DNA from 2 places in the Photobacterium angustum genome. Region 2 is predicted to be linked to the other one. Evidence: predicted binding sites of a transcription regulator. Region 2 holds the regulator's gene; the other holds the start of a gene.
The links. The regulator MetJ, encoded in region 2, represses methionine synthesis genes. The targets are predictions, from matches to a motif close to TTAGACNTNTANANGTCTAA.

Region 1: the regulator MetJ is predicted to act here: its motif matches at 11,379-11,398, upstream of metE (5-methyltetrahydropteroyltriglutamate--homocysteine S-methyltransferase).

The regions. Positions count from the first base shown of each region.
Region 1 is NZ_MSCJ01000001.1:863,095-879,382, forward strand. It holds gene BTO08_RS03620 (YgiQ family radical SAM protein) at 1-2,160, opposite strand, end outside; gene BTO08_RS03625 (YhfG family protein) at 2,367-2,621, shown strand; gene BTO08_RS03630 (putative adenosine monophosphate-protein transferase Fic) at 2,624-3,214, shown strand; gene BTO08_RS03635 (mechanosensitive ion channel family protein) at 3,301-4,560, opposite strand; gene BTO08_RS03640 (ribonuclease H family protein) at 4,680-5,447, shown strand; gene BTO08_RS03645 (hypothetical protein) at 5,461-5,799, opposite strand; gene dcuC (anaerobic C4-dicarboxylate transporter DcuC) at 5,908-7,275, opposite strand; gene BTO08_RS03655 (hypothetical protein) at 7,935-8,351, opposite strand; gene BTO08_RS03660 (hypothetical protein) at 8,529-8,711, shown strand; gene BTO08_RS03665 (hypothetical protein) at 8,718-9,074, opposite strand; gene BTO08_RS03670 (hypothetical protein) at 9,363-10,031, shown strand; gene BTO08_RS03675 (DUF4250 domain-containing protein) at 10,165-10,353, shown strand; gene metR (HTH-type transcriptional regulator MetR) at 10,406-11,317, opposite strand; gene metE (5-methyltetrahydropteroyltriglutamate--homocysteine S-methyltransferase) at 11,553-13,856, shown strand; gene BTO08_RS03690 (META domain-containing protein) at 13,923-14,372, opposite strand; gene BTO08_RS03695 (mechanosensitive ion channel family protein) at 14,748-16,288, opposite strand, start outside.
Region 2 is NZ_MSCJ01000001.1:2,706,584-2,722,871, forward strand. It holds gene BTO08_RS12270 (bifunctional aspartate kinase/homoserine dehydrogenase II) at 1-783, opposite strand, end outside; gene BTO08_RS12275 (O-succinylhomoserine (thiol)-lyase) at 783-1,949, opposite strand; gene metJ (met regulon transcriptional regulator MetJ) at 2,256-2,573, shown strand; gene BTO08_RS12285 (malic enzyme-like NAD(P)-binding protein) at 2,652-3,899, opposite strand; gene rpmE (50S ribosomal protein L31) at 4,120-4,332, opposite strand; gene priA (primosomal protein N') at 4,599-6,800, shown strand; gene cytR (DNA-binding transcriptional regulator CytR) at 6,985-8,007, shown strand; gene BTO08_RS12305 (SPOR domain-containing protein) at 8,167-8,901, shown strand; gene hslV (ATP-dependent protease subunit HslV) at 9,084-9,611, shown strand; gene hslU (HslU--HslV peptidase ATPase subunit) at 9,622-10,953, shown strand; gene BTO08_RS12320 (1,4-dihydroxy-2-naphthoate polyprenyltransferase) at 11,088-11,996, shown strand; gene rraA (ribonuclease E activity regulator RraA) at 12,119-12,604, shown strand; gene zapB (cell division protein ZapB) at 12,705-12,947, opposite strand; gene glpX (class II fructose-bisphosphatase) at 13,557-14,564, shown strand; gene BTO08_RS12340 (helix-turn-helix transcriptional regulator) at 14,727-15,341, shown strand; gene BTO08_RS12345 (ferredoxin--NADP reductase) at 15,357-16,100, shown strand; gene BTO08_RS12350 (DUF3135 domain-containing protein) at 16,240-16,288, shown strand, end outside.

The sequences.
Region 1 (16,288 bases), 1.8 Mb from region 2:
TGTTGGCTTTCCGTTACGTGTTGTTGGGCTGCGCTTTCCGTCTTTACGGATATCTGGTTGATTTGGATGCTTAGTCGCAAATCGCTTAGAGCCATGACGACCTGAGCCACGACGCTCTGCTGGGGTAAGCTCTGCTTCAGTTCCTGGTGGTGGAACTAAACAGCTTGAACGATTACCGATTAAGTGCTTTTTACCCATCGAAATTAGCGCATCACGGATCAATGCCCAGTTAGCTGGATCATGGTAACGTAATAGCGCTTTGTGTAAGCGACGTTGACGTTCACCTTTGGCAACAGATAAATCTTCGCGGCCTTTATATTTCACTTTTTTCAGTGGGTTTGTTTCAGAGTGATACATTGCCGTTGCATTACACATTGGTGACGGATAGAAGTTCTGAACCTGATCACACTGGTAATCATTTTGCTTTAACCATAATGCAAGGTTAAGCATGTCTTCATCTGTGGAACCTGGGTGTGCTGAAATAAAGTAAGGGATCAGGTATTGCTTCTTGCCTGCTTCCTGACTGTATTGTTCAAACATTTCTTTAAAGCGATCAAAGGTACCCATGCCTGGCTTCATCATCAGATCAAGGGTGCCTTTTTCGGTATGCTCAGGGGCAATTTTTAGGTAGCCACCAACGTGGTGAGTCACAAGTTCTCGAACATACTCTGGTGATTCAACGGCTAAGTCATAACGCACGCCTGACGCAATCATAATCTTCTTAATGCCTTTTAGATTACGTGCTTCACGATACAGATCGATAGTGTGTTTATGGTCAGTATTCAGCTTTTCACAGATTTTAGGGAAGATACATGATGGACGACGACAGTTGGCTTCTGCACGTTCATCAGAACAACCTAAACGATACATGTTTGCTGTTGGGCCACCCAGATCAGAAATAGTACCTGTAAAGCCCGGCACTTTTTCTTGAATATCTTTAATTTCGTTCAAAATAGATTCTTTTGAACGGTTTTGGATGATTCGACCTTCGTGCTCTGTGATTGAACAGAAAGAACAACCGCCAAAACAACCACGCATGATATTAACCGAGGTTTTGATCATGTCATAAGCTGGGATCTTTGCTTTGCCGTAGCTAGGGTGTGGTACACGAGCAAACGGTAAGCCGAAAACAAAGTCCATTTCTTCCGTTGAGAGTGGGATCGGCGCACGGTTTACCCAAAGCTCACGATCAGCGTGTTTTTGAATTAGAGCACGACCAGAGTAGGGGTTGGTTTCTAAATGCATCACACGACTAGCGTGGGCATAAAGAATACGGTCATTGGCTAATTTTTCATATGACGGTAAACGAACAACCGTTGTTTTTGCATCGTGACGTGAAGGCTGTACACGTACTACTTTGGCTTCGTTTTTTTGTTCTTGTTTATTAGTGTCACAGTTTTCTTCGGTCGCGTATGGGTTTGGCATTACCATTGCGCGGCCGGGTTTTTCAATACGTGAAGAGTCAATTTCTTTATATTCTTCAGGAACTTCTTTCACCATTACCGCAGTACCAGCGATACGCGTTAATGATTTAATATCTTCGCCATTGCCTAAACGGTGCGCGACTTCAACCAGTGCACGCTCAGCGTTACCAAACAATAAAATGTCGGCTTTTGCGTCCATTAATACTGAACGACGGACTTTGTCAGACCAGTAATCATAGTGAGCAAGACGGCGAAGACTCGCTTCAATACCACCTAAGACAATAGGAACGTCTTTAAATGCTTCACGGCAGCGCTGAGAATATACGAGTACTGCGCGATCGGGACGTTTGCCCCCTTCATTGTTCGGGGTGTAAGCATCATCGTGACGAAGCTTACGATCGGCGGTATAGCGGTTGATCATCGAATCCATGTTACCGGCGGTAATACCAAAAAATAGATTTGGTTTACCCAGTTTCATGAACTCATCTTTATTGTCCCATTTAGGTTGGGAAATAATACCAACACGGAAACCTTGGGCTTCCAATAGGCGACCAATGACTGCCATACCAAAGCTAGGGTGGTCAACATAGGCATCACCAGTAACAATAATAATGTCACAGCTATCCCAACCCAAAGCATCCATTTCTTTACGAGATGTTGGTAAAAATGGCGCTGTGCCATAGCATTCAGCCCAATACTTAGGATAGCTATCAATAGGTGTTACTTTCGTGTGCATGTTTTGACCTCTATATTTTGAGGCGGGAATTATAACGGTTAGCGGTATCACTGACTAGCCCCTATAAAACCAGAGAATTTTTAAGGATAAATCATTACTGAAACATCATTTTTATAATAGCTAACTATGCTAAAAATATTTCATATACAGCGTTAAATTAGATGTATTAAAAGAACTGTGAATCATAAAACATAAAAATGTTTACAATGGACGAAAAAAGAGAAGTGAGAAAATGGATGAAGAGTAATGAGCAGGAGAATAAATCGCGACCGATATTAACAAGCTTTGCAGACAAGCATGCATATTGTGAGCAAGTAAAAATGGCTAACTTTACGCAAAGTATGCGGTTAGAAGGCTATGACATTAGTGTGCCTTCACAGATAAAAAATACTCGAGAGCGTAATGCATTGCGCCTGCAACTGATTAGGTATTATCAACAAGAGAACACTGAAAAGGTGTGAATGTGGACGATAAGTACGGTACAGATCAAGATCCTTACACTTACGAAAATTCTGATGTATTGATTAATAAGCTCAATATTAGAGATGAAGCTTTATTTGATGAGGCAGAAACTCAGTTTAATATATTGGCGGCGATGGGGATTGAGTTTGACTCGCCACCTTATGATTTTGCGTATTTTTGTCAGTTACACAAATGGCTTTTTGATGATTTGTTTGAGTGGGCGGGCCATTGTCGTACGATTGATATATCAAAAGATGATACACGTTTTTGCCACGTGAGTCGTTTACCACAAGAAGCAACTCGTTTATTTAACCAACTTGAAGCTGAACGTTATCTGGTCGGGCTACCATTTGATGAGTTGATTGAGAGACTGGCACAATATTATTGCGATATTAATGTATTACATCCTTTTCGAGAGGGAAATGGCCGGACACAGCGGATACTGTTTGAGCACATAGTAATTAATTGTGGCTATAACATAAATTTTAGTGGTGTAACCGCAGAGCAGTGGCTTAACGCTAATATTCAAGGGGTCGTGTGCAATTATAAGCCGATGCAGGATTTGTTTAGACGCTGTGTGACAACTCCTTAATGCGCTAGCAACTGTTGGAGTAAAACAGCAAGCTATAAACGCTGAGTGCATAACGTTTTATCGCTTGCCATTTCTAAGTTCGATAATTAAAAGTTTTGTTTTTCAGCGATGGTTTGTTGCTCCATTGCTGTAAGTGGTTGCAAACTTCTAATATCTGATGAAGCAGGGCTTTGGTAAACCGCCAGACCAAACTTAGGGATCATTGCAAAGACATGGTCAAAAATATCTGATTGCACATCTTCATAAAAAGCCCATCGCGTATCATTCACAAAAACATAAATCTGGATCGGTAATCCGTTAGGGGTCGGCTCTAATTCACGTACGAGAAAAGTCATATCTTGGCGTATTTGAGGATGTTGTTTGAGATATACATCAAGATAACCACGAAATATCGCAACGTTGGTTAAGCCAGTATTTGGTGGTAGATTTTGTTTTTTCTTTGTCAAAATCGCAGGCACAAAATCTATTGTTGCTAGCTGTGCTTCATCATTGCTGTCGATAAACTTGATCGTATCAATATCGATTAGTACAGAGCGTTTAATGCGACGACCACCAGATTCTTGCATTTGACGCCAGTTAATAAAGGAATCTTGAACCAGCGCATAAGCGGGAATATTGGTTACGGTGTTATCCCAGTTTTTAACTTTTACCGTGGTTAATGAGACCTCTTCAATACTGCCATTAGCACCATATTTATCCATTTGGATCCAGTCACCTACTTTTACCATTTGGTTTGCAGATAATTGGATACCAGCAACAAAGCCTAAGATAGTATCGCGGAAGACTAATAACACTAAACCTGTCGCAACACCTAAGCCACTTAAGAAATAAACGGGAGAGCGATTGGCGAGTACTGAAATAGCAATGATAAAACCAATTAAAAAGATGATTAACTTAAATAATTGAACAAAACTTTTTATTGGTAGATCACGGCTCATTAATTTGATATCGGCAATATCATTACTGGCATCTAAAAAAGCATAACTACTTCGAATAAGAGCCAAAATAAGCCATAAACTTAGAAGACGGTCTATTAATCCACTAAGAATAATATGTTGATCAAGTACTAGTGGGATGAGTAAGTTAAGCACAACGGCAGGAATGATCAGTGATAGTTTTTCAAATACCGCATGTTTGACGATCACTGAACCCCATGAGGCTTTTGAACGTCTCAGCATCGCGTTGACAATTTTCAGTAATCCCCAGCGAACGATCACATAAGAGAAAAAAGCGACGCCAGTACACAATACTAAGAAAAAGACCGTTGATATATTGTCATGTGGTTCAATATTGACACCAATTTCGGATAAAATGTGGGCGATATCTACTCTAATTTCTTTGCTCACAGGCTCACTCCACTTGATAGCGTTTAAACAATAAATTATTACCGCATCATACCTGAAAAAAATAGCTAATGACTGTTAGTATATAACTGAATACTCAATGATATGTGCTGGAGACTGGCGTGGCGAAAAAGTTTTATGTTGTATGGCAAGGACGAGAGCCGGGAATATATACCGATTGGACGAGTTGTAAACAGCAAGTTGACAAGTTCGCTGGGGCTAAATACAAGTCATTTCCTAGCCAAGAAGAAGCACAAGCCGCTTTTGGTGGTAAAGTTCCCACATATCGGGCATCCGCTGCTACAAAAAACACCTCGAAAACAGTCAAAACCAGTAAAGGCTCTTTGACCGCAGAGCAAGTACAAGCTGTAAAAGCTGAGATTAAAATCTTCACGGATGGAGGTTGTGATCCTAATCCCGGTAAAGCAGGTTCAGGTTTAGCTCTGTATCGCGAAAACCAATTAAGTGAATTGTGGTTTGGTTTATATAACCCGCAAGGCACCAATAATACCGCTGAGCTAAATGCGTTATATCAAGCCTTACTTCAAGCTGAAAAGTATATTGCTGGTGGAATAAGTGTCGCGATATTTTGTGATTCAAGATACTCAATTCAGTGTATTACTCAATGGGCAGTATCTTGGAAAAAGAATGGTTGGAAAAAAGCAGGGGGAGAGATCAAAAACCTAGATCTGATCCAACCAATGTTTGAGCGCTATCAGACAATTAAAGATATGATCCAAATTTACCATGTGAATGGACATGTAGGCATCGAAGGTAATGAATTGGCTGATAGGATGTCTATTCTCGCAGTAGATGAACGAGAGGTTGCGTTCTCACTGTATCAGCACCCTTTAGATATTAAAGCGATTTTAGCCCTACGAGCAGGCTAAAATCGGTGATGCATTATTCGTGATGGTTTAGTAAAGCGAGCATACGTTCAATGTTCGCTTTTTTATTTCCGTTATTTCCCATCATTTCTTGATTGCCTAACGCATAGAGCCAATCTTCAATCGCATCGCCATCAATATCATCACGAAAATTGATCAAATTAGCCCACTGTTCAAGATCGTCATCATCAATCTCTAGTGTTAAGTATTTATTTAATACTTGAATTAGCAAAGATTTAGTGACAATAAATGGTGTGTCTTGGGCTAATGCTGCAGCATTGAGGTAAACAGAAAAGGCGCTGTCACGTTCAGGGCCAAAACTCATAATTTGATAAATAGCTTGTTGTTTATCCACTGTCATTATCTTTAATTGATGATTGAGTGATTATTTTGCCGTTTTAGAAGCAATAAAAAAAGCCTGTAGATCGCTCTACAGGCTTTAGTTTTATAATGTCAGTTTCTATTAAGCGTACATAGGTACAAGCACGACAGTACCTAAAATAACGGTGATTAAGCCACACACCACAGGTACAACAGTACGTTTAACCACATCGAATGGGCTGATTTTAGCCATACCAGAGGTTGCAACAATAACACCGGATACTGGTGAGATAGTACGACCTAAGTTTGATGCTTGAAGCATCGGGATGATAAGGAATGCAGGGCTTAAACCTAACTTACCTGCAAGTTGAGGTGCTAGTTCAACAAAGGCATAGAATGGTGCATTCCCCGAGCCTGTTGCAATTGCAGCAGCAACCGTTAGTGCTGTTAGTAGTAGCATTAGAGCAACACCACCCGCACCGGCTTTATCTGCTAATGCGAGTAGGTTATCAATGGCACCCACAGACATTAAGCCTTGCGCAAACACACCAGCTGCGACTAATAGCATCACTACGCCTTTGAATGCATCACCCATACCTGCGTAGCAAGATTCTAGGTTTTCAAGTGTAACCTTACCGTTTAAGCGATTAGTCAGAAAATCGACAATCGCACCAATAGTAATAGATAACACAACAATGGTGTAAATATCGATTTTCAGACCAGGAATAGTCTCACCATTGAATAGGAATACACCAATGATTGGCATGAAAGGTAAAATTGAGTAATAGGCTGGCGCTGTTACTTCCATTTCAGAAATATCAACACGCTCCATTGGTGTGTTGTTTTTCTTATCAAGGTATTTATTCCAGAAGAATGCCGCCACAGCCATGACAATAATAGCGCTGATAGAAACAGGTAATACAGTTTCAACTGCAAACACGTGTAATGGTAAACCTGCTTTTTCTGCAGCAACCACTACATCACCTGACGTTGGCGAGAGAATGATTGCAGCTGGTGATGCACAGACTGCCGCTGCCGCAGGGCGAGAAATACCCATTGCAGTCATCATTGGGAATAGTGTCGCCATTAATAGCACGCCAAGGCCAGTTGCAGAGCTTACGGCAAGAGACATTAAACAAGCAACAATATAAGCCGCAACTAACAGTACGTAAGGCGATTTAATGAACGATAGAGGTTTAGAAAATTGTTTAACTACGACATTATTAGCACCGATATGGGTCATGTATGATGCGAATCCGCATAACAACATGATCTGTAGACCTAAGCCACCACCACGGTACTGCAGCATGTATTTTACATACTCAAGAGAATCGGTGAATAGATTACCCGTTGATACAACCTTTGCAGGTAAAACAGAATGACCTAATAAGCCTGCAATAATTAATAACGAAACGCCCGCAGTGAGTAATACCCCCGCAGCTTTATATCCTTTAACAATGTAATAGCCAACGGCGATGGTAATCACCAAGCCTATTAATAGCTCCGTCATGCAGACTCCTTATTTTAAGTGTAATTATTAATATTTGTTACTAAATAATGGTGTTTTATGTCAGTAATTTAACTAAAACTAAAATTATTAACGAGATTTAATCATGGAAGTTATGATCTAAAACAGTATTTACCTTTCATTGTTAATTTTATGATAAATAAAATAGTGATTGTTTTTAATATTGCTGGTGTTTAACTGTTAAATAACAATATTCATATTGTTTTCTATTTAAAGAGAATAAGATTTAATATCAGCTAAGATTTATAAGATAAAGGTTCGGTATGTTTATATTCGTTTATTGTTTTAGTAATTTATATTTATTCAAACCTTTGCATGTTCTGGTGTAAGTGCAATGGTCATTAACTGGGGGAGGGGACAGGAGTGGTACTGATGTTAGCCGTCAGTTTGATCACCTTCGGCGATGGCTTCTGAGATTGTCGATTTGGGGGATGTGAGTAAGTTGGTCACTGTTATTTCTAGTTATCTTAATGAGTCTTATGGACAGTAGGAAAGTGTTTCTGATAGCACAGTACTTTTAGCTGGATGTTTATTTTATGTGGCTTACCAAGATGCGAAAAAGTAAACGGTAGAACAATTTGAGTAAAGATTTAGCATGTATTGATGGTACGTTATAGATAGGGTCTATAACGTACTTTTAATTATTTTATTTCAATCGATAATGTGAAATCACTATGCTCACCACGACGAGCAAAAGCACGATATTGACCAACACGAATAGTGTATTTACCGCTGTATGGCAAAATATAAGCGCCCTGTTTATTGAGTGCTTCAGAGTATTCACTGAGATCAACACCTGATTCTAAGTGCTGATTAGATAGGTTAATCCATAACTTCGTACTTTTTGTAAGAAGCTTTGCCGTTAGTGCCTGTCCTTTTTTTGCATAAAAAACATAATCATTAAAATCATAGCCTGTTATTTTTGCAGGATATTCAGCACTAGTCGCCCCTTTATCAAAGCGTACGTCTTGTGTTTTATTGGCCGCAAAGGCGAGAGATGAAAAGAAGCTGAAACATAAAACAAAAAAAGTGAGCGGTAAGCGGGAAAAGAATTTCATAGTCTTGTCCAGTAAAGTAAAAAGAAGTAAACCTTATTTTATTATTATATCAGGGTATTAAAATGATGATAAATCTATCTACAGACACTAATGCTGATATTTAAAGCATTATATATACTTTATATAAATTGTAAGATAGTCTATATGAGCTTTTGTGCATATGGAGGTGCATTAACAATGGAAAATAAAATCCAAGATCTAACCGTAAAGCAGCGCTTGCTACTAGCTCAGCAAGGACGATTTATTCGCATTTTATCGACAGATCCTGATCGCCGAGTTAGAGCCGCAGCAACAGAATATGATCTTGATATCTTGATCGATGATGATGCTGATTTTGATGCGCTTATGAAGCTAGATTAAATATGCTTATTTTATTTTCTCTACTACAGAATCTAATAAAGTAGAGCCATGATAAATTTTAAAACTAAGAAAATTAACAAAAGGGTATTGTTTATTTAAAATCGCTTTATCTGAGTGCATGTTTTTTAGCATTTCTTTCGCTAAACCATGCAACTGTTCTGAGTTAAAAGAAGTTGGGTTATATTGATAACTATAGGTTAAAGTTTGCTCTGAACAATTAATGACATAAAAGGCATCAATTCCTGAGTCATTGGTTTCTAAGGTATTTTTACCCGATGGTATGTCAGCGCAAGAATAAATAGCAGAAAACGCGGTTGTACTGCTAAGTAGTAATAATAATGGGAGAATTTGTGATTTGCTCATATAAACCTCCTGCAGTTTGAATAATTCTGATGATTAGAAGTAAAGGCTAAATAGCTAAACCTCTTTTTAATTTTATCCCTTTCACTATGAAAGATAGCTTAATTCTTAAATATTCTTATAGTTAAGAAATTTTTAATAAAATATGCAAAATGCGTCTCAAATAGAATAAATGACATTTCTATTTTATTTTAAAATGCAGTCTCAATTTAGAAAATCTAGCCAAATATTCACATCACTGAATAACTCGGTATAATTGCTGTACTTTTTCTCTACTCAATGACGTTTATTATGGCAGGCTACTTAACTTTTCTTGTGCCCGCGCTACTTGGTGCGCAACTTATCCTTACCATTGTGTTGATGAAGGGCGAAATTTGTCCAGGTCAACGTGGTCGTGTTCATAAAATGTTACCTGTCCTACTTATTGGTTGGTTACTTGCTGCAATAGCGCAACCTTTAGCCGTTTTACCTTTGTTGGCATTAGCGTTCTTTAACATGAAAGTGAAAACAGGGAAAACACGCGATGCTGGGCCTATTAAAGTTTTATATGGTAGTGATGTATTAGCATTTATTTGTTGGCTTGTATTATTACCCACCTTAAATATGCCTGAAATTGCGATTAGCTTAGTTGCTATCGCATTATATGGCAGTGCATTAGCCCATGTTTTACTGACTTTTGCGCGTACGCGTTTACAGGCATTTCACCGCATATTACCGTTTGTCGGTTTTATTAGTGCAATATTAACGATTTTATTTATGATCTGGCAGATCATGACTCTTGGCCAGGCAACAACAAGCCACCATATGATAGAAATTATTACGGCATTGGCATTAATGGTGATTGGCTTAGTGATTTGGGCTGGTCACATCTTATTAAATAAAAAAGCGAACAATTGGCAGTTAATGATTGCGCTTGTTGTATTGATGTTTTCTGCGGGGTTACAGTTAGTACTGTTTTAATTCTCGACATTCTGAGCGATGAAATAGAGCCGCTTTTACAGCGGCTTTTTCGTATTGGTTATCTACGTCTATGCTTAATGAGTACCATGAACACTTTTTGATTAAGCTATTAATGTAGGGAGCTGGAAGGTGTATGGAAATTAACAATCTTTTGAGTATGGATGGCAACATTGTCATCGGGATCGTGAATGAGCGCTTACGTTTAGAATGCAGTAGCATGTCTGAATTATTGAGTCGTTATGAACTAGATGAAGGCGAATTGACAGATAAGTTGGCACAGCTAGGTTATCAGTATGATCCAATAACTAATCAATTCCGATAATACATTAATCCATAAATTAGCCTCATTAAGTGAGGCTTTTATTTTGTATGAATTATGCCGACTTAATACCTTCTAAATGGAGTTGGCATTGTTGCCTTGCCGTTGCGAAAAAAGCTTGTAGATAGTGACGTTGCTGTTCTGACGCTCTAATAGCGGCAAATAAACGTCGCCATAAACCTTGTTCTAACGGTTTACTTACGACTAATCCCTGTTGCGCAAAATCATGAATAGCCCAATTAGGTAGTGCGGCAACGCCTAATCCTGCCGACACCATTTGTACTAGCATCAATGTATTATCAGCCTGTTTCCAAGCTTTTGGTTCTATGCCCGCAGGTTGTAGGAAATGTTTGACGACATCTAAACGATTTTTTTGTACGGGATAACTTAGCATGGTTTGATCGGCAATATCTTGCGGTGTGATAAAAGGCTTTTCTGCTAAAGGGGAGTTAACACTAACGATTAATCGCATTTCAAAATCAAATAAAGGTTCATAATGGATCTCGCTACGTGGCTGAATATCAGACGTGATCACTAAATCGAGCTCACCGCAAGCAAGAGCAGGTAATGGTTCGAAGCCAAAGCCTGATGAGAAGTCTAGTGTTACAGCCGGCCACTGCACCTGATATTCCTTCAATGCAGGCATTAGCCATTGAAAACAGGAATGGCATTCAATCGCCATATGTAAGCGACCATTAGCATCTTGTTTTATGTTAGCAAGTTCATGTTCTGCATGGGTGATTTGCGGAATAATTGTATCTGCAAGGTTTAATAAAATATCACCTTCTGCAGTAAATTTTACAGGTCGAGTTTTTCGTAAAAATAGCTGACCACCAAGCCGCTGCTCTAGATCTTTTAATTGATGAGAAAGAGCCGATTGGGTCAAGCATAATGTATTGGCTGTCGCCGTTAATGAGCCAGTATCTCGTAATACTGATAATGTTCGAAGGTGTTTTAACTCAATCATGCTTATCTACGTCCTTGTGAAAGCGTGTTCTTTTATCAACTTACCGTTTTTTAATATAATCGTAAACGTCTAGATGGCTAAACGTCTATATTAGCGTAGATCAATTTATATCGCCATACGTTCAACGTGAGAAATATTCATAATCCAAGTGAATATTTGGACGTTGTTCAATATCACTCATTCCTTCAATGTGTAGACAACAGAAAGTAAATCACAAATTTTGAAGGAACAAGAGATGAGTCAGCAAGTAGAAGATAAAACGATTACCCATATTTTGGGATACCCGCGAGTTGGTAGTCACCGTGAGCTTAAATTTGCGCAAGAAAAATACTGGCGCGGTGACATTGATCAGTCAGCGTTAAAGGAAGTAGGGTATTTATTGCGTCACCGTCACTGGGATGATCAAGTTAGTGCAGGTTTAGACTATGTCTCAGTCGGTGATTTTGCTTGGTATGATCACGTACTCAGTACCAGTATGCTGCTTGGTCATATACCACAGCGCCATGACCATGGTTTTCCTGACTTAGATACACTGTTTCGTGTGGCAAGAGGAAAAGCGCCAACAGGCTGTGAATGTGCGGCATCAGATATGACTAAGTGGTTTAATACCAATTATCATTACATTGTTCCTGAATTTACGGCAGATGATAGCTTTAACGTCAGTTGGCAGCAGCTCTTTGAAGAAGTGGCTGAAGCAAAAAAGGCAGGACATGAAGTAAAACCTGTTTTATTAGGACCGGTTTCTTATCTTTGGTTAGGCAAAGAAAAGGAAGCAGGGTTTGATCGCCTTTCTTTATTACCTCGCTTGCTAACGGCTTATCAACAAATTTTAATTAAATTAAAAGCGCTAGGTGTTGAGTGGGTACAAATTGATGAACCTGCATTATCCCTTGAGTTACCGAAAGCATGGGCAGAATCGTTCAAATTGGCTTATCAAGTATTACACGGCCAACCTAAGTTATTACTCACCACTTACTTTGATAGCATTACGCATCAACTAGATAAAATTACGGCGCTAAGAGTCGATGGTTTACATATTGATTTGTCGGCTTCTCCTGAGCAATTAGAAGCAGTTGTTAATGCGATACCAAGCGATTGGGTACTCTCTGCTGGCATGATTAACGGACGTAATGTGTGGCGTGCTGATTTAACGCAATTGCTTGAAGTGCTTGAGCCCGTTAAAGCACAATTAGGTCGGCGTTTGTGGATCGCGACATCCTGCTCCTTATTACATAGCCCAATTGATCTAGACTTGGAAACAGGACTCAAACCAGAAACGCGCCAGTGGTTTGCCTTTGCTAAACAAAAATGCCGAGAAGTCACATTGTTGGCACAGGCGTTAGATGGAAATAGTACTGCAATTGCTGAATGTGTTTCGTATAGCGCACCGATTAAAGCCCGTACTTCTAGCAAATTAGTTCATGATCGTGAAGTTCGATTACGTACAGAAGCAATGACGGCAGCATTGGCTGAACGTGAATTACCGTATAATGAACGAGCAAAATTACAGCGAGAATCATTAAATTTACCGTTACTACCAACAACGACGATTGGTTCCTTTCCACAGACGGATGATATTCGAATTCAAAGACGTGATTTCAAAGCAGGGCGCTTATCAGCGCAAGAATATGACACCTGTTTGAAAGGACATATTCAAGACGCAATCCGTCGCCAAGAGCAATTAGATCTCGATGTGCTGGTACATGGTGAAGCTGAACGTAATGATATGGTTGAATATTTTGCCGAACAACTTGAAGGCTTCGCTGTAACAAAATTTGGTTGGGTACAAAGTTATGGTTCACGTTGTGTAAAGCCTGCCGTGATTGTGTCTGATATTTATCGCGCTATACCTATGACGGTTGATTGGATCAGTTATGCCCAATCATTAACAACAAAGCTTGTGAAAGGGATGCTAACAGGCCCTGTCACGATTTTGGGGTGGACATTCCCACGTGAGGACTTAACCCGTGAAGATATTGCTAACCAAATTGCTTTAGCCTTACGTGATGAAGTTGCCGATCTACAGGCTGCTGGAATTAAAATTATTCAAATTGATGAGCCAGCGATTCGTGAAGGTTTACCGCTTAAAAGTAGTCAATGGAAACAGTATTTAGATTGGGCTGTTAATGCTTTTAAGATTTCAGCCGCTAGTGCTGAGCCGCAGACCCAGATCCATACGCATATGTGTTATAGCGAGTTTAATCATATTATTGGGTCTGTTGCTGCATTGGATGCAGATGTTATCACAATAGAAACATCACGCTCTGATATGGAATTGCTAAAAGCGTTTGAAGGGTTTTCATACCCGAATGAAATAGGCCCTGGAGTTTATGATATTCATTCGCCAAATATTCCGGCCGTTGAAGATATTACTGCATTAATTAATAAGGCAGAGACATTAATTCCAGTAGAACGGTTATGGATAAACCCTGATTGTGGTTTGAAAACACGTAACTGGGTTGAAACGGAAGCAGCACTTTCAAATATGGTTAGCGGAGCTAAAAAATTACGCCAAGAGTTCGTTAAAACAGCTGTGTAAATAAGTAAAAGAGAAAAATATAAAAGGCAGCTAAAGGCTGCCTTTCTGTATAACTGAAGCTAGTGCTTATTTAACGTCAGCAACTTTTTTCGTAAACGTTAACGTGTGTTTTGCATTTGTCAGCGTTAGCGTGTCGCCAGAAATAGCAACTTTGTTCCAGTCTGATAATGACTCAGAGAATGTTTGCTCAACTTTCATAGCATCGTCAGGACAAAGCATCATTGTCATCCCCATTTTTTCAATGCGTAGTTGACCATCTTTAAGCTCTGCTTGACCAAAGTAACGGTTGCAACCTGCGTTACCGTTAGCGGCAAGATCTGAACCTAGCTCTAGACTAGGAGCTTGGAAAGGTGCTTGTAATGTAAGATCTTTGTGATCGATTTGAACTAATTCCCAATTGCCATTGCTGATTTCGTTTGCAGTGACTTTATGTGGCGCTGAGTTCATAGCACTGTTTCCTGCACAAGCTGTTAGCATCAAAGGTAGTACCAAAACTGATAAAAGACGCTTTTTCATAATAATCATTCCTGAATAAATTCTATTTTAAAAATAGTAAAGCGTGATAAACACATTCTATTTTTAGGTCAACGTTATTGTACGCCGTTTCATTGTGTGAATAACTATAGCTTAAATTACTCTACCAGAGTATTACTTTACATTTTTTTACGTAACCAAATGTAATTCGTTAAGCTAACTACAAGATAATTGTAAGATTTAATTATTCCAAATCTCTCATATTGTAACGTGTTATCGCTGATGAATCATGTTTTAAGAGAGGAGACATGGATATAGCATGGTGGTTATAAAAATGCCTTATATTAGCTAATGCTAAAAGAAGGGTAAGGTATTACAGAGGTGATGTAATATCTTGCCCTTACTTATTTGGTCTATTTAAGCTTTTTTAGATTCAATGGCTTTTTCAACCATATGCAGGTGTACATCTTGTTGCGGGAATGGAATTGAAATACCTTCACGATCAAAGCGCATCTTCACTTCACGTGTGATATCCCAGTATACATCCCAGTAATCGTCTGTTTTCACCCAAGGGCGTACGATAAAATCAACAGATGAAGAGTTTAGAGTGTGTAATTTAATTGTTGGCTCCGGGCTACGTAGTACTGCCGGATGCTCAGAAACAATGTCATTTAACACACGTTCTGTTTTTTCAATGTCATCGCTGTAACCAATACCAAAGATCATGTCTACACGACGTACTTTTTCGTGCGTTACGTTCTTTATGATATCACCCCAAATTTTACTATTTGGGATCATTAGCATCTCGTTACTGAATGTTTTGATTGTGGTGTTTACAAGACTCATATGGCTTACTTTACCCGTAATACCACCAGCCTCAACCAGATCGCCGACATCAAATGGACGGTAAATCAGTAGCATCATACCTGCAGCGAAGTTTGATAGCGTATCTTGTAATGCGAAACCAACAATAATACCAGCCACACCGAAACCGGTGAGGATAGGGGCTAGGTTTAAGCCAATTTGAGATAAAGCAATAAGCAAACCAATAGCAAAAACGGCTTTACCTGACATAGAGATAAAGAATTCTTGCATCAGGATAGACATGTTTAAGTTCTTTGTAGAAACTGCACGCTTTACCATTTTTCTTACAATGTTTTTCAATGTTTTGAATGCAAAGATGATCAAAACAAAAATAAACACTTTAAATAGCATTTGTGGCAGGTTGCTTAGTAACCAATCTTTTAGATCTGTTGTCCAACCCGATGCGATAGACCAAATAACTTTGCTATTTAGCAAATCATTAGTAACGTTACCGGTTTGTTCGAATAGTTGTTTTTTGTACTCAGCAGTATCAATACCTACCGTATCTGCAATCTCAATCAGATTTTCTAAGTTAGTCGTATCATTATCAACTTGGCGTTGAGCTAGGATCTGGGAAAGTTGAAGTGTACTTTTTTCACTTTCACTGGCTGATTTTAATTGCTTATTAGCAACATCTAATGCTTGACTATCAAAAGTTAGAGATGTTGAAGTAAATGCTAGGCGGTGCTCAATTTTGTTGGTTAATTCTTTTACAGCTTGTGGGGCTGGTTTTCCTAGTTTTTCTAGCCATTGATAATTTTGCCATTCTTCTTTTAGAATTGAAGTTGAAACCTGACGTGTTTCAGCTATTGTTTTTAAAGCAACAAGTTTGTCAGCATCTTTAGCTTTATCGAGAACTTCCTGATCTCGTGTTAATTTTTCATCAAGAAATTTATTGGCTTCTCTAACAAATACAACTTGTTTATCTACTTGTGTTAACAGCAACTTTTTATCGACATCGTTGCTTTTAATCATACTCGAGAGAATATCACGAAGTTCGTTATTTTTATTTAGTATTTGTAAGCGGACTACATCGAGAGAAGATCCTGTTAATGTAGTTGTCTCCTTAGATAAGGTTACTATTTCACTATTGA
Region 2 (16,288 bases):
AACAGGGGCTGCAAGACGAGCAAGCTCATTGGCTTCATCTAATCGTAATAACGGTAATAGGCAGGCATCGCTAACTTTACGTGGATCAGCACTATAGACTCCAGCCACATCACTCCAAATCGTAACTCGAGAAACATCTGCTAATGCACCAATGATTGTCGCAGAATAATCTGAACCATTTCGACCAAGTAAGACAGTTTCCCCTTGCTCATTTTGAGCCATGAAGCCTGTGATCACTAAACGGTGATGGCTATGTTGTGCAAACTGCTGTTGTAATAATGGCTTCGACGATCGGCTATCGACTTCTGGCTGTGCGGCGTGTTCGGCGCGTAAAAATAACCGAGAATCCAAATCTGTGGCGGGTAAGTCACGCTGGCACAGTAATGCCGCTAATAATCGCGCAGACCATACTTCACCATACCCTTGAATGGTGCCTCGAAGTGCAGGGCTAATAGGGCTTTCACCATAGCGAGCAATCGTTGATAAATCATCATGTAGCAATTCAATCAAACGTTCTGCTGTCGGTGAATAAAGCAAAGACTCAATTAATTGTTGCTGATAGCTGCGGACAGATAACAAGGTCTCATGGGCTTGACGACCATCTTTTTCTAGTTGCGCTAACCATAATATAAGTTGGTTTGTTGTCTTTCCCGCGGCTGACACAACAATTAAATCTTCATTGTTTGAATACTCCGCCAGAATATCCGCTACTCGGCGATAGCACTCAGGATCAGCTAAGCTACTACCGCCAAATTTATGTAATTGGCGTAATGCTTTTGTCATTAGTGAGCCTCCGCCGCGAGTTTAAAGGCTTGATCAAGATCTTCTATTAAATCACGAGGGTCTTCAAGACCAACCGAAAGACGTAATAATGAGGTGGTGATCCCCGCTTCTGCCTGTGCTTCATCAGACATTGCACGGTGAGTCATACTTGATGGATGCGCAATTAAGCTTTCAGTGCCACCTAACGACTCAGCCAGTGAAAACAGCTTTAACTCTTTCACAAACACTTCAAGTTGGGTTTGATCACCCGCAAACTCAAAACTCATCATAGAGCCAAAACCTTTTTGCTGGCGCTTGGCAATCTCATGACCAGGATGTGATGGAAGGCTTGGATGATAAATAGTGCCCACCATCGCCTGTTGCTGAAGGTAACCTAATACCGCGACACCATTCTCTTCATGCATTCTCATACGCGGTGATAATGTACGTAGACCTCGCAGAGTTAGGTAAGCATCAAATGGTGCGCCAGTTGCACCAATGCAGTTCGCCCACCAAGCAATGGTTTCTGCCATTTCGGCATCTTTTGAAATCAGTACCCCACCAACCACATCCGAGTGACCATTGAGGTACTTAGTTGTTGAGTGAACAACAAAGTCTGCGCCTAATTCAATTGGCTGTTGTAGTAACGGCGATAAGAAAGTGTTATCTACAGCAACAAGACAACCCACGGCTTTTGCTTGCTGACACAGCGCCGCAATATCAATCACACGCACTAATGGGTTAGATGGCGTTTCAACCCAGATTAATTTTGGTTTTTTTGCTAAAGCGGCAGCCAGTGCTTCTTGATCAGATTGATCAACAAACTCAACCTTAAAGTCACCTTTATTGGCGCGAGTATTAAATAATCGGTGAGTACCGCCATAACAATCATGCGGCGCAACAATCAAATCATCAGGGCCTAATAATGCCGTTACTAATAAATTCATCGCAGCCGTACCACAACTGGTAACAACACCACCTGCACCGCCTTCCATCTCACTAAGCGCATCAGCTAACGTATTTCTAGTTGGATTACCTGAACGAGAATAATCATATTGCGGTACTTCGCCAAAAGCTGGAAAGCTATAGGTCGACGTTAAATAAATAGGAGGAACAACAGCGTTATATTGAGAGTCAACATCAATACCGGTTCTTACTGCAATTGTCGCCAGTCGCTTATCACTCATACAAACATTCCTTGTCGGGGCAGGATTTAAACCCAAGATAATAAATTTATAACAACTTTAACCACTACAAAACAAGACGTCAACACATCTGGACGTCTATATGTCTTTGCTTATGGCAGTAAATCCCGCTAAAATTCAGCCATAACAAAATAATGGTAACAACCTTACTGTAATTTTTCTGTTCAATACGGGACAAAACCGCGATGTTCACGTAATATCGCCGCCCTACAATCCCCCGTTGCTAACAGAAAGTGTCGATTCCTGTTACCACCATTATTAACCCAAATATCGCTGAGAAGGTAGAACATGGCAAAGTGGAATGGCGAATATATTAGCCCTTACGCGGAACACGGTAAGAAAAACGAACAAGTAAAAAAAATTACTGTTTCGATTCCATTGAAGGTGCTTAAGATTCTGACAGATGAACGTACTCGTCGTCAGGTGAATAACCTTCGCCACGCAACAAATAGCGAATTACTTTGTGAAGCCTTTCTTCATGCCTACACAGGTCAACCGCTTCCCACTGATGATGACATTCGTAAAGATCGTCCAGACGATTTACCTGCAGAAGCAAAAGCATTAATGGATGCGATGGGCATTAGCTACGAAGACATTAATGAATAATTATTGCAGTACTATGTATACTAAAAAACCAGCCTAATGGCTGGTTTTTATTTGTTTATCATCAATGCAATAGCGCGATTACACTTCCATATAACCCATAGGCATCTCAATACGCGCTACGCCTGAATCAATGGCCGCTTGTGCGACAGCTTTTGCGACACGTGGTAATAAACGCGGATCCATCGGTTTTGGAATAATATACTCTCGGCCAAATTCAAGGTGTGATGCACCCGAAGCCTCAAGCACACTTTGTGGTACTGGCTCTTTCGCTAACTCTCTAATTGCATGAACGGCAGCTAATTTCATTTCATCATTAATTTGACTTGCACGCACATCCAATGCTCCGCGGAAAATAAACGGAAAACACAGAACATTATTCACTTGGTTAGGGTAATCAGATCGCCCCGTTCCCATAATTAAATCATCTCGAACTTGATGAGCTAATTCTGGTTTTATTTCAGGATCAGGGTTAGAACAAGCAAATACAATAGGGTTTTCAGCCATTAGCGCTAGCGCTTCAGGTGGTAATAAATCAGGGCCTGATACACCAACGAAAATATCGGCTCCCGCAATCACATCTTCTAATGTGCGCTTATCTGTATTGTTAGCAAATAGCTGCTTATATTCATTTATATCATCACGGCGAGTATGAATAACGCCTTTACGATCGAGCATATAAATTTTTTCACGTTGCGCGCCACATTTTATCAATAGCTCCATACACGCAACAGCAGCAGCTCCCGCTCCCAAACAAACAATCACCGCTTCACTAATTTCTTTACCTTGTAGCTCTAAGGCATTGATCATACCTGCAGCTGTGACAATCGCCGTACCATGCTGATCATCGTGAAACACGGGAACATTACAACGTTCAATTAAGCGCTGTTCGATCTCAAAGCAATCTGGCGCTTTAATATCTTCTAAATTAATGCCACCAAAGGTATCGGCAATATTTGCAACAGTATCAACAAACTCATCTATAGTGCGATGTTTTACTTCAATATCAATTGAGTCAATACCAGCAAAACGCTTAAAAAGTAATGATTTACCTTCCATAACAGGCTTAGAGGCTAACGGACCTAAATTACCAAGACCCAAAATAGCGGTACCATTGGTGATCACCGCGACCATATTACCTTTCGCGGTATATTTATAAACGTTATCAGGATCTTGAGCGATTTCCCTAACGGGCTCAGCAACACCAGGGCTATACGCTAAAGCAAGGTCTTCAACCGTATTAGCAGGCTTTGTCAGTGCAACGGCTATTTTTCCAGGAGTAGGAAGGGAATGGTAATCTAGAGCTTGTTGACGAAAATCTTCGGTCATAGTGATATTTGAGCCTCAACGCTGACATTTATAATGGCAAATTACATCTATGTGTAATTCGTATTTGTTATTAAATCATATGCCATTAAGTATTAATTTCCCAGCTTATAGCCAACAAGTTTTATACATTTAACCAACAGTTATTCTTTACATATTTTATTGAAGCATAAAAAAAGGGATGCTTTCGCATCCCTTTTTTCTAAATTCATCTGGCAAGTAATTACTTGCTAGTAAGCGCACCGAAACGCTTGTTGAATTTGTCAACACGGCCGCCAGAACTAACTTGACGTTGCTTACCAGTGTAGAATGGGTGGCACTTGTCGCATACATCAAGGTTGATGTCTTTACCCATAGTAGAGTTAAATACGAAAGTGTTGCCACAAGAACAACGTGCGTTTACTGCTTTGTACTCAGGATGAATACCTTGTTTCATGGGATAACCTCAAAATAAAGGCCGTGTCGCTCTCCCGATCCAAAGCCGGGCACCACACGTCGTTAAAAAATAGCTTGTCACATTATGTGACAAATCAGGCGGCGTATAGTAATCAATCATCCGGCGGAGATCAATACAGATGCCGATTTTTCACGCGTAATTTCTTTGTACCACACCGCGTTCTTCACCTATCAGACTTAACAGCACTTATCGAGTTTCACTTGGTCTGGTATTATTCAACACAAGCTCAATGACAGCAGTAAATTATGATCCCGAATATCGCTCGAGTCGCTCTCCCTATTCCCCTAGATAAAACCTTTGATTATTTAATCAAACCCAACGACCTACCTATTGTCGGCGGGCGTGTGCAGGTTCCTTTCGGGCGTCAACGTTTAATAGGTATCGTTACCGCACTGACAAATAGCTCTGAGTTTCCAATCGAACAACTAAAAGCTATTCAAAAAGTCATTGATAAAGCCCCACTGTGGATGCCGCCATTATTTGATTTGCTCAAATGGGCTAGTCAGTATTATCAGTACCCACTTGGTGATACGCTGGCTAATGCAATGCCGGCATTATTGCGAAAAGGACGTGAAGCCTCACAAACCACCCTGAAATTTTGGGCATTAACAGAAGCGGGAAAATCACAACCGCTAAATGGCCTAACTCGCGCACCCAAACAAGCCCAAATACTGCGTCTACTGCAAAACGGAGCTATCAGTCATGATGCGCTATTGAGCGAAGAAGTAAGCTCTACGACCTTAAAAACGTTAGCGAATAAAGGCTGGATCATTGAGCAACAGCAACAACCCAAAAGCCAAAACTGGCAGAAACAGTTTTCTGTTACTGAAGAAAAACCACGTTTAAATGAAGAACAAGCGTTAGCAATTGCCACCGTGAATAGTAACCCTAAGTTTGGCTGTTATCTTTTAGAAGGGATAACGGGCTCAGGCAAAACAGAAGTATATCTTAACTTGCTAGAGCCGGTGCTTGCCGCAGGTAAACAAGCACTCATCTTAGTACCTGAGATTGGCTTAACCCCTCAGACGATTAACCGCTTTCGCCGTCGTTTTAATGTGCCTTTAGAAACGGTTCACTCAGGGCTAAACGACAGCGAGCGTATGGCTGCATGGCTTGCAGGTCGAGATAATCAAGCGGGGATCATCATCGGGACGCGATCTGCATTATTCACCCCCTTTGCAAACCTTGGCATCATCATTGTCGATGAAGAGCATGACGCGTCTTATAAACAACAAGATAGCTTACGTTATCATGCTCGCGATCTTGCAGTTATGCGCGCCAATAAAGAAAACATTCCGATTATTTTAGGCTCTGCAACACCAGCATTAGAAACCTTGCATAACGCTAAAACAGGCAAATACCATCATTTAACCTTAACTAAACGTGCGGGTAACGCTCAATTGGCGCGTCATGGTGTGATTGATGTTAAAGGTTTATATCTTGATGCTGGGTTATCTGCACCACTTATCGCTGAGATGCGTAAACACTTAAATGCGGGTAATCAGGTGATGTTATTTCTTAATCGCCGTGGTTTTTCACCTGCGATGATGTGCCATGAATGTGGTTGGATCGCCGAATGTCATCGTTGTGATGCTTATTACACCTTGCACCAGCAATCTGGAGAACTGCGTTGTCACCATTGTGCAACTCAGCGTCCCATCATGCCGCAATGTGAGCAATGTGGTTCGACTCAATTATTGCCCGTCGGTGTTGGTACTGAGCAATTAGAAAATCAACTCGCCACCCTATTTCCTGAATTTAAGACGGTGCGCATTGATCGCGATAGCACGCGTCGCAAGGGGGCTTTAGAAAACTATCTCGAAGCGATTAAAAACAATGAGTATCAAATTTTAATTGGTACCCAAATGCTGGCAAAAGGCCACCATTTCCCGAATGTCACTTTAGTCGCATTAATTGATGTTGATAGCGCACTGTTTAGTAACGACTTCCGCGCATCCGAGCGTTTAGCACAATTGTTTATTCAAGTTGCAGGACGTGCAGGGCGCGCGAGTAAACCGGGCGAAGTGTTATTGCAAACTCACCACCCAGAGCATCAACTATTACAATCATTGCTTCATAAAGGCTATGGCGTTTTCTCACAAACCGCCTTAATTGAACGCCAGCAAGCTATGTTACCGCCCTATACTCACCTTGTCTTAATAAGGGCGGAAGCTAATGACAGTGATACCGTTTGCCAACTATTACAGCAAATCCGTGGCATTTTTGAATCCAGCCCCGTTTATGATCAAGATTGCTGCGTATTAGGGCCCAACCCCGCTCCTCTTGCCCGTCGTGCTGGGCGTTATCGTTGGCAATTGATTTTACAAACCCCTAATCGCAAAGCCTTGCAACAAATACTCAGTATTGCCAAGCCTGCAATTCAATTACTGCCGCTGGCTAAAAAAGTACGTTGGTCGATTGATGTAGAGCCGCAAGATTTAACTTAAGACCAACAATGCGACAAAACTCACATAGTGAATGTAATTTATGCTATTTGAGGCATGTTTAATCCCGTGTATACGCTCTACAATATCAATAGTATTGACTAATATCAGTCATTTACTGCTTCGCTGGTTTCCGTCTCAGTCCTTTTGACTTCGAGCCACCAGCCGCATAATAAGAGAGATTTAGATAAAAGAGGAAAGCAATATGGCGACAATGAAGGATGTTGCCCAGCTAGCCGGAGTTTCGACTGCAACGGTTTCCCGTGCGCTAATGAACCCGGAAAAAGTATCGGCTTCAACTCGTAAAAAAGTTGAGCAGGCTGTCATGGAAGCTGGCTACTCACCTAACTCACTTGCCCGTAATTTACGTCGCAATGAGTCAAAAACGATCGTAACTATCGTCCCCGATATTTGTGATCCCTACTTCACAGAGATTATTCGTGGTATCGAAGAAGCCGCAATGGAGTACGGTTACCTTGTATTACTGGGCGACAGTGGTCAACAGAAAAAGCGTGAAAACTCATTTGTTAATTTAGTATTTACTAAACAAGCCGATGGTATGTTACTACTTGGTACAGACTTACCTTTTGATGTTAGTAAACCAGAACAGAAGAACCTACCACCTTTGGTGATGGCTTGTGAGTACGCACCTGAATTAGAGTTGCCGACTATCCATATTGATAATCTCACCGCGGCATTTGAAGCAGTTAATTATCTAACACAAATGGGTCATAAGCGTATTGCGCAAATTACAGGCCCCGACCAAGCGCCATTATCCCAGTTCCGAAATCAGGGCTACCAACAAGCACTACGTCGTGGTGGGATCACATTAAACCCAGCCTATACTGTGAAGGGCGATTTTAGCTTTGCTGCTGGTGCGCGCGCAGTTACCGCATTGTTGTCGTTACCAGAGCCACCAACCGCATTGTTCTGTCATTCTGATGTGATGGCGATTGGCGCAATGCAGCAGGCAAAACGTCTTGGGCTTCGCGTTCCTCAAGATATTTCGATTGTTGGCTTTGATGATATTCAATTTGCTGAATATTGTGATCCACCATTAACAACCGTTTCTCAACCACGCTATGAGATTGGTCGTCAAGCAATGCTGATGTTACTTGAGTTGCTTAAAGGCAAGGAAGTACAAGCAGGATCTCGCTTACTTGATGCGAAACTGGTGATCCGTGAAAGTGCAGCCCCACCATCTCGATAGTAATAAAAAGACTGTGAGCTTATGAAATAATCATAAGTTCACAGTTTTTGCAAACTATTGACCTTAACCCACACATTATTAGTGATAAAAACTAGTCAGTATCATTCCAAATTTGTAACATAGAACTCTTTCCTTCTCTCAACATATTTGTCTATCACCGTGGCTACTAAAGATTATGTAAAACGCGGACGCTCGCCGAAACCGGCAAATAAAAAAAGCAGTCCGAGTCGAAAAAAAGCCCCCGCTCCTAGTGGATTTCCAATCAAGTGGGCGGTCACCGCTATTGTTTTAGTATTTGGACTTATTACTGGTTTATTCTTCTTGTCTGGTACTGATGTTCCTGAAAAACCAGTTCCTAAAGATGAACTGCCAATTAGTGCAAAACCTCAACCCATTAATGAGGTTAAAAAAACCGCTAATAAAGAAGTTCTACCGCCAAAACCCGAAGAAAAATGGCGTTATATTCAAGAATTAGAAAATAAAAAAGTCATCGTGCCAGACGACTTGAAAAACCAACGTGTGCAGCCAGTGGAAAAAGAAACTGCAGCTAAAAAAACAGATACACCCAAACCGAAAGAGAACGCTCAAACTGATAAGCCTGTGGTTGCTGTAGACACAAAACCAAGTCCAGCAAAAACTCAACCCGAGGCGACATCAAATGTGCGCTTTGTATTGCAGTGTGGGGCTTACCGTAAGAAATCACAAGCCGATGAACGTAAAGCAAAAATTGCATTCCAAGGCATGAATAGCCAACTTAAAATTAGCAGTGATGCAAAAGGAACCTGGTACCGTGTCGTATTAGGTCCTTACTCACAAAAAAGCAGTGCTGAAAAAGATAAAGCTAAACTACAAAGTGCTGGTGTTTCACCGTGTGGTATTTGGCATTGGCAATAACTCTCCAAGGTTAGCCAAACAATCAGAAGGACGTACCACTGTACGTCCTTTTTTTATGTTAGATAAACGTAATAATAGCGACCAATTGACAGTTCATACTTGAAAAGCCTTTCTTTCATCCCCAGATCTTTTCACATTAACGATACCGGCTATGCCGGAGCAGAACCAGAGAGGTTAACCCCGTGACAACTATTGTATCTGTACGTCGAAACGGTAAAGTCGTCATTGCTGGTGACGGCCAAGTATCACTTGGTAACACAGTAATGAAAGGCAACGCACGTAAAGTTCGCCGTCTATATAACAATAAAGTACTGGCAGGTTTTGCTGGCGGTACCGCTGATGCATTCACTCTATTTGAGCGTTTTGAGCGTAAGCTTGAGATGCACCAAGGCCACCTTCTAAAATCGGCCGTAGAACTTGCCAAAGATTGGCGTACTGATCGCGCTCTGCGTAAGCTTGAAGCCTTGTTGGCCGTTGCCGATGAAACCGGCTCACTCATCATCACTGGTAATGGTGACGTTGTGCAACCAGAGCACGACTTAATTGCGATTGGCTCTGGCGGTAATTTCGCCCAAGCCGCAGCAACAGCATTGCTAGAAAATACCGATTTAGGTGCGCGAGAAATTGCAGAGAAAGCCCTGAATATTGCTGGTGATATTTGTGTGTTCACTAACCACAATCACACCATTGAAGAATTAGAAACTAAGTAAGGAAGTTGTAATGTCTGAAATGACTCCTCGCGAAATCGTTCATGAACTTAATCGCCATATTATCGGTCAAGACAAAGCAAAACGAGCAGTTGCAATTGCACTACGTAACCGCTGGCGTCGCATGCAACTTCCTGAAGAGTTGCGTGTTGAAGTAACGCCAAAAAACATTTTAATGATCGGCCCTACCGGTGTTGGTAAAACCGAGATTGCACGCCGCTTAGCGAAACTAGCTAACGCGCCTTTCATTAAAGTAGAAGCAACAAAGTTCACCGAAGTGGGTTATGTTGGTAAAGAAGTCGAAACGATCATTCGCGATCTGACTGATGTGGCTGTAAAAATGACACATCAACAAGCGACTGAGAAAGTCCGTTTCCGTGCTGAAGAATTAGCAGAAGAGCGCATTTTAGATGCCCTTCTACCACCAGCGCGTGATGCTTGGGGTCAAAATGAAGAAGCCCCTGCAGAATCTTCTACTCGTCAATCTTTCCGTAAGAAATTGCGTGAAGGTAAGCTAGACGATAAAGAAATTGAAATGGACATTGCAGCACCTCAAATGGGTGTAGAGATCATGGCGCCTCCTGGTATGGAAGAAATGACCAACCAGCTTCAGGGCATGTTCCAAAACCTTGCTGGCAATACCACTAAAAAGCGCAAGATGAAAATCAAAGACGCGCTAAAAGCAGCAACCGAAGAAGAAGCGGCGAAGTTAGTAAACCAAGAAGAGCTTAAAGAACAAGCCATTCATTCGGTTGAAAACAATGGTATCGTGTTCATCGATGAAATCGATAAAATTTGTAAGCGTGGCGAGTCTTCCGGTCCCGATGTTTCCCGTGAAGGTGTACAGCGCGACTTGCTACCATTAGTCGAAGGCAGCACAGTATCAACCAAACACGGTATGGTTAAAACGGACCACATCCTATTTGTTGCATCAGGTGCATTCCAAGTGGCTAAGCCATCAGATTTAATCCCTGAATTGCAAGGTCGTTTACCTATTCGCGTTGAACTTGAAGCGCTAACAAGTCACGACTTTAAACGTATTCTGACAGAGCCAAATGCATCGCTAACAGAGCAATACAAAGCATTAATGGCAACAGAATCAGTTGAAATCGAATTCACAGCTGACGGTATTGACAGCCTAGCGGATGCAGCATGGCAAGTGAATGAGCGTACAGAGAACATCGGTGCTCGTCGTCTTCACACCGTGATGGAGCGTCTAATGGAAGAAATTTCCTATGATGCAAGCGAAAAGTCTGGTGATAAATTCACGATTGATGCTGCATATGTTAGCGAGCGTCTTGGTGAATTCGTACAAGATGAAGATTTAAGCCGTTTTATCCTGTAATAACATTGCCTTTCAGAAAAACGGTGCCCTTGCGCACCGTTTTTTTTATTTTAACAACTATTAATGGGATAAATTTGCGCCAATCCAAATTTTCGCCATAATAGCTATCCCCTCATTATTTAAGTATCTAGATTATGAAATCATCTTCATCACTTGCTATTTGGTTAGATGCAGCAAGACCGAAAACCTTGCCACTAGCCATCGCATCAATTGTATGCGGTAGTGCGGTGGCAGGATGGCATGGAAGTTTTTCTGCTTTAATTGCAGCGCTCGCTTTATTAACCGCCCTTTTGCTGCAAATTCTTTCTAACCTTGCTAATGATTACGGTGACGCTGTCAAAGGCACCGATAATGATGATCGTTTAGGACCTCAACGTGCGATTCAATCAGGATTAGTAACCCCGAAAGCCATGCGCACCGCTATGTTCCTCAACATAATTATGACAGCAATCAGTGGCTTATCATTGATCTTTATTGCCTGTCATAACCCTCATGACATCATTGGTTTTATACTGCTCGGCGCGCTAGCTATTGTTGCATCGATTGCTTATACCGTCGGTAATAAGCCCTACGGTTACCGTGGCTTAGGTGATTTATCAGTATTAATCTTTTTTGGCTGGCTAGGCGTTGCAGGCACTTACTACCTACAAGCTGGCAGCATTGATTCAGTGATAATGTTACCGGCAACGGCCTGTGGTTTGCTTGCTGTGGGCGTTCTTAATATTAATAACCTCCGTGATATTGATAACGACCGAGCTTATGGTAAGCAAACGTTAGTTGTACGAATGGGACCGGAATGGGGCCGTAAATACCACCTCATCTTATTAGCAGCCAGTGTTGTATGTTTAACACTTTTTTCTCTATTCGAAACAAAATCGCTATTTGGTTGGCTATTTTTATTGAGTGTTCCACTACTCTTTAAACATGGTCGTGCTGTTTATCATTCTAAAAATGGTGAAGAGCTCCGCCCAATGATGGCAACCATGGTCAAATGCGCTTTACTGACTAATTTATTGTTTGCTCTCGGGATCATCTTGTCATAATTGATGATTGCGAATTGCAATGACAGATCAACTGGTTATAATTTCAACAAGGCTTAAAATGAGTATCTCCTCGTTATAAGCCTTATTGATTTCCTTTCTTTCGCTAAATAAGAAGTCCACTTATGGAATACAATACCTCTGAACTGTGTGATATCTATCTCGAACACGTTGATGTTGTTGAGCCTATGTTCAGCTCTTACGGTGGACGCAGCTCTTTTGGCGGTCAAATAACTACCATAAAATGTTTTGAAGATAACGGTGTTATTCGCCAAGTCTTAGAACAATCAGGCGTAGGGCGAGTGTTATTAATTGACGGTGGTGGCTCACTACGACGTGCATTAATTGATATCGATTTGGCTCACTTAGCGCAAGAAAATGAATGGGAAGGGCTGATTATTTATGGCTGTGTTCGCCATGTTGATGAGCTAGATGAATTAGATCTTGGTATTCAGGCACTCGCCTCAATCCCTGTGGGCGCAGATCAACGTGATATCGGTGAGATTGACGTCGCAGTCAATTTTGGTGGGGTAACCTTCTTACCAGAAGATCATATCTATGCTGATAATACTGGGGTTATTTTATCGCCAGAGCCTCTTGATATCGATTAGACATACAGCTAGCAATAAATAAAATTACGGCCCGGTATGCTGTCGTTCCTGAAAACAACATACCAAGCCGAAAACCGAAACAGATAAACTGAATTCAGTATTATTCTACGTGTTCCATTTTGCCTAGTAGGTTGCGTACACGCTCCTGCCATGCATTGTGATCTTGACGTAGTTTTTCATTTTCTTCATTTAGATTTTCACGACCAGAGCGTAGTTCTTGCGCTTCCATCGAAAGTTGAGAGTTCTGCTCTTTTAATTCATCAATTTCCATTTGTAGAATAGAAATTGTATCAATTGCCATCTGAACTTTGGCTTCTAGTTGTTCTAACATTTCTAGAGACATATTGTTTACCTGATCTTAGCCCGTATGCTGGCTTAATCATTAAGCCAATCACCTACGCGCGAGTTAAATTCATATTCGCCTCTATTCTAACGAGGCAGTGACTATCTGGCATCCACAATTCTAATGCTTTTGGGCAAACGGATGAAAATCACACAAGTCTGATATAATTTTTGCAAAGTGGACCCAAATATCCGACCACTGAGACAACCAAATACAGCGCGAAGTTCATTTTTAATCGGATCTCAGCTTTATTTGCTCTCTTCTCTGTCAAAAAAACACCAGCGAATAAGCTTAACTGTCACCTAACTTACGCTTCCTTATTTATATCCTAATTTGTACACAGTGTTTAGACCCAATACCACCAATATTGCTTTTTTGTCACGATTTATTCATTGATATTCTGTCACCAAAAATAACGTTAATCATTAGCATGACCAAATTCAGAATATGATAGTGCTTGTCATCATTTCGATCATTGATACACAGCGATTAATACTGACTATTATCATTGCAATACCGCTCCCTTTATTTTGCGCAATCGTTTCACCATCCCTTATGTTAAAATCGACTCAGTTTATTTATCTAATCGATTTTATATCTGGAGTTATCATGAAACGCGATTTAGCAATGGCATTCTCACGGGTTACAGAAGGGGCGGCACTAGCGGGCCATAAATGGCTTGGTCGTGGCGATAAAAATGCTGCTGATAATGCTGCGGTAGAAGTGATGCGTATTCTACTTAATCAAACTGAAATCAATGGCGAGATCGTAATTGGTGAAGGCGAAATTGATGAAGCGCCAATGCTCTACATCGGTGAAAAGGTGGGTTGCGGTGGCGATGCTGTTGATATTGCAGTCGATCCCATTGAAGGAACACGTATGACAGCGATGGGACAAAATAATGCCCTCGCTGTATTAGCCGCGGGTGAAAAAGGAAGCTTTCTAAAGGCGCCTGATATGTACATGGAAAAACTGGTGGTTGGCCCTGCAGCAAAAGGCGTGATTGATCTTGAGAAGCCACTCGTTGATAACTTGACGGCTATTGCTAATGCTCTAGGTAAATCATTGCAAGATTTAGTCGTGATCACCCTTGCCAAGCCTCGCCACGATGAAACGATTAAGCAAATGCAAGCAATTGGTATTCGTGTCTTTGCCGTGCCTGATGGCGATGTGGCGGCGTCTATTCTAACTTGCATGCCAGATAGTGAAGTCGACGTGATGTACTGTATCGGTGGTGCGCCAGAAGGTGTTGTTTCCGCCGCAGCGATCCGTGCATTAGGCGGTGACATGCAGGCGCGTTTACTTCCTCGACATGAGGTAAAAGGTGATACCACAGAAAACCGCGAACTCGGTGAAATTGAAATTCGTCGTTGCCACGAAATGGGTATTAAAACCAACACATTACTGCGTATTGAAGATATGGCAAAAAGCGATAACGTGATTTTTGCAGGAACAGGGATAACTAAAGGTGACTTACTTGAAGGCATTCATCGTCAAGGAAATATCGCGACAACGGAAACCTTATTGATCCGTGGTCAATGCCGTACTATTCGTCGTATTAAGTCGACCCATTACCTTGATCGTAAAGATGACATTGTAAAATCGCACATCATCTAATTGCGATATTCACATGCAAGAAAGCGTACTTCGGTACGCTTTTTTTTCCCATCTCTCACTCCTAAGAAGCAAAATCAACGCAACCCGTTAGAATGGTAAAGAGATTGCTTTATTTAATAAGCTGATCCCATAATACCTAGAGAAATGAATATATAGGTAGCTATGAAAACCATCGAGAAAATCCTCTATCACTTAAAAAGTGAAGGTCCTGTCACGGCAAAAGTATTGGCTGAAAAGTTCTCCCTTACTACCATGGGAATTCGTCAGCACTTACAAAGCTTAGAAGATGATGGGCTGGTTGATTTTAACGATGTCAAAGTCAAAGTCGGACGGCCTACCCGTCATTGGCAATTAACAGAGCAAGGACATCGTCGTTTTACTGATCGTCATCATGATTTAGCCGTACACATGTTAGAGTCAGTTGAAGATCTGTTCGGAACATCAGGGCTTGAGCAAGTCATCGCAAAACGCGAACAGCATACTTACGAACAGTATCAACAAACATTACAAACGTGCGAAACACTCAAAGAAAAGCTCGAACACCTAGCTCAATTACGTACACAAGATGGGTATATGGCAGAGCTAATAACAACGCACGATGGTTATACCTTAGTTGAAAATCACTGCCCTATTTGTCGAGCAGCACAACATTGTCCTGCACTATGTCTCTCGGAACTTACGGTATTTAAACGCCTTCTTGGAGAAAACATCCGTATTGAACGTGAAGAACATATCATTTCAGGTCAAAGGCGCTGCACTTATCGAATAACATCATAGAATTAGGAGGCCATAATGGCTGATTGGATTCCTGCTCAAGTTATTGCAAACCGCCACTGGAATAATAATTTATTCAGTTTGTCATTAGCGGCAAACATCGAGCCTTTTAAAGCTGGGCAATTTACCAAGCTCGGCTTAGAGATTGATGGCCAAATGATCCAACGCGCCTATTCTTTTGTTAACCCTCCCCAACAGCCAACCATCGATATTTACGCCACAAAGGTTCAAGGCGGGTTATTGTCACCACGACTCCATCAACTAGAAGAAGGTGATACAGTCCTGATCTCTGCGCGCGCTAATGGCTTTTTTACTCTTGATGAAGTCCCACAAGGCGATCACCTTTGGCTACTCGCAACAGGGACGGCTATCGGTCCTTACCTGTCTATTTTACAACAAGGCGATGTCTGGCATCGGTTTAGAAAAGTCGTATTAGTTCATGCGGTTCGTTTTGCCGCAGATTTAAGTTATCAAGCAGAAATCACACAATTAAAGCAGCAATATGGCGATCAACTTATCGTCCAGCCTTTTGTCAGCCGAGAACCGTCTCCTCTTTGCCTTACAGGAAGGATCCCTCAAGCCCTTGCAGATGGGCAACTAGAGCGGCATGTTGGGCTAACATTACATCCAGATCAAAGCCAAATTATGTTATGCGGCAACCCTGAAATGGTAAAAGAGACTAAAAGTGTGCTAGAAGCTCGAGGGTTTGCTAAAAATTTACGCCGAAAACCGGGACAAATTACTATGGAGCATTACTGGTAATTATTAACACCCGATTAGTTGTATCAAATAGGAGATATATGCATTAAGTTGCTATTTATCTCCTACAAATCTCACCTCTAAGACGCCATATCCGTTATCTTTCCTTATAATGAAAGTAGTTGCACAGATGGAGTTGACGATGGATACGCTACCCAATTTTGATGATATGGCAAAAATGGCAAAAGAAG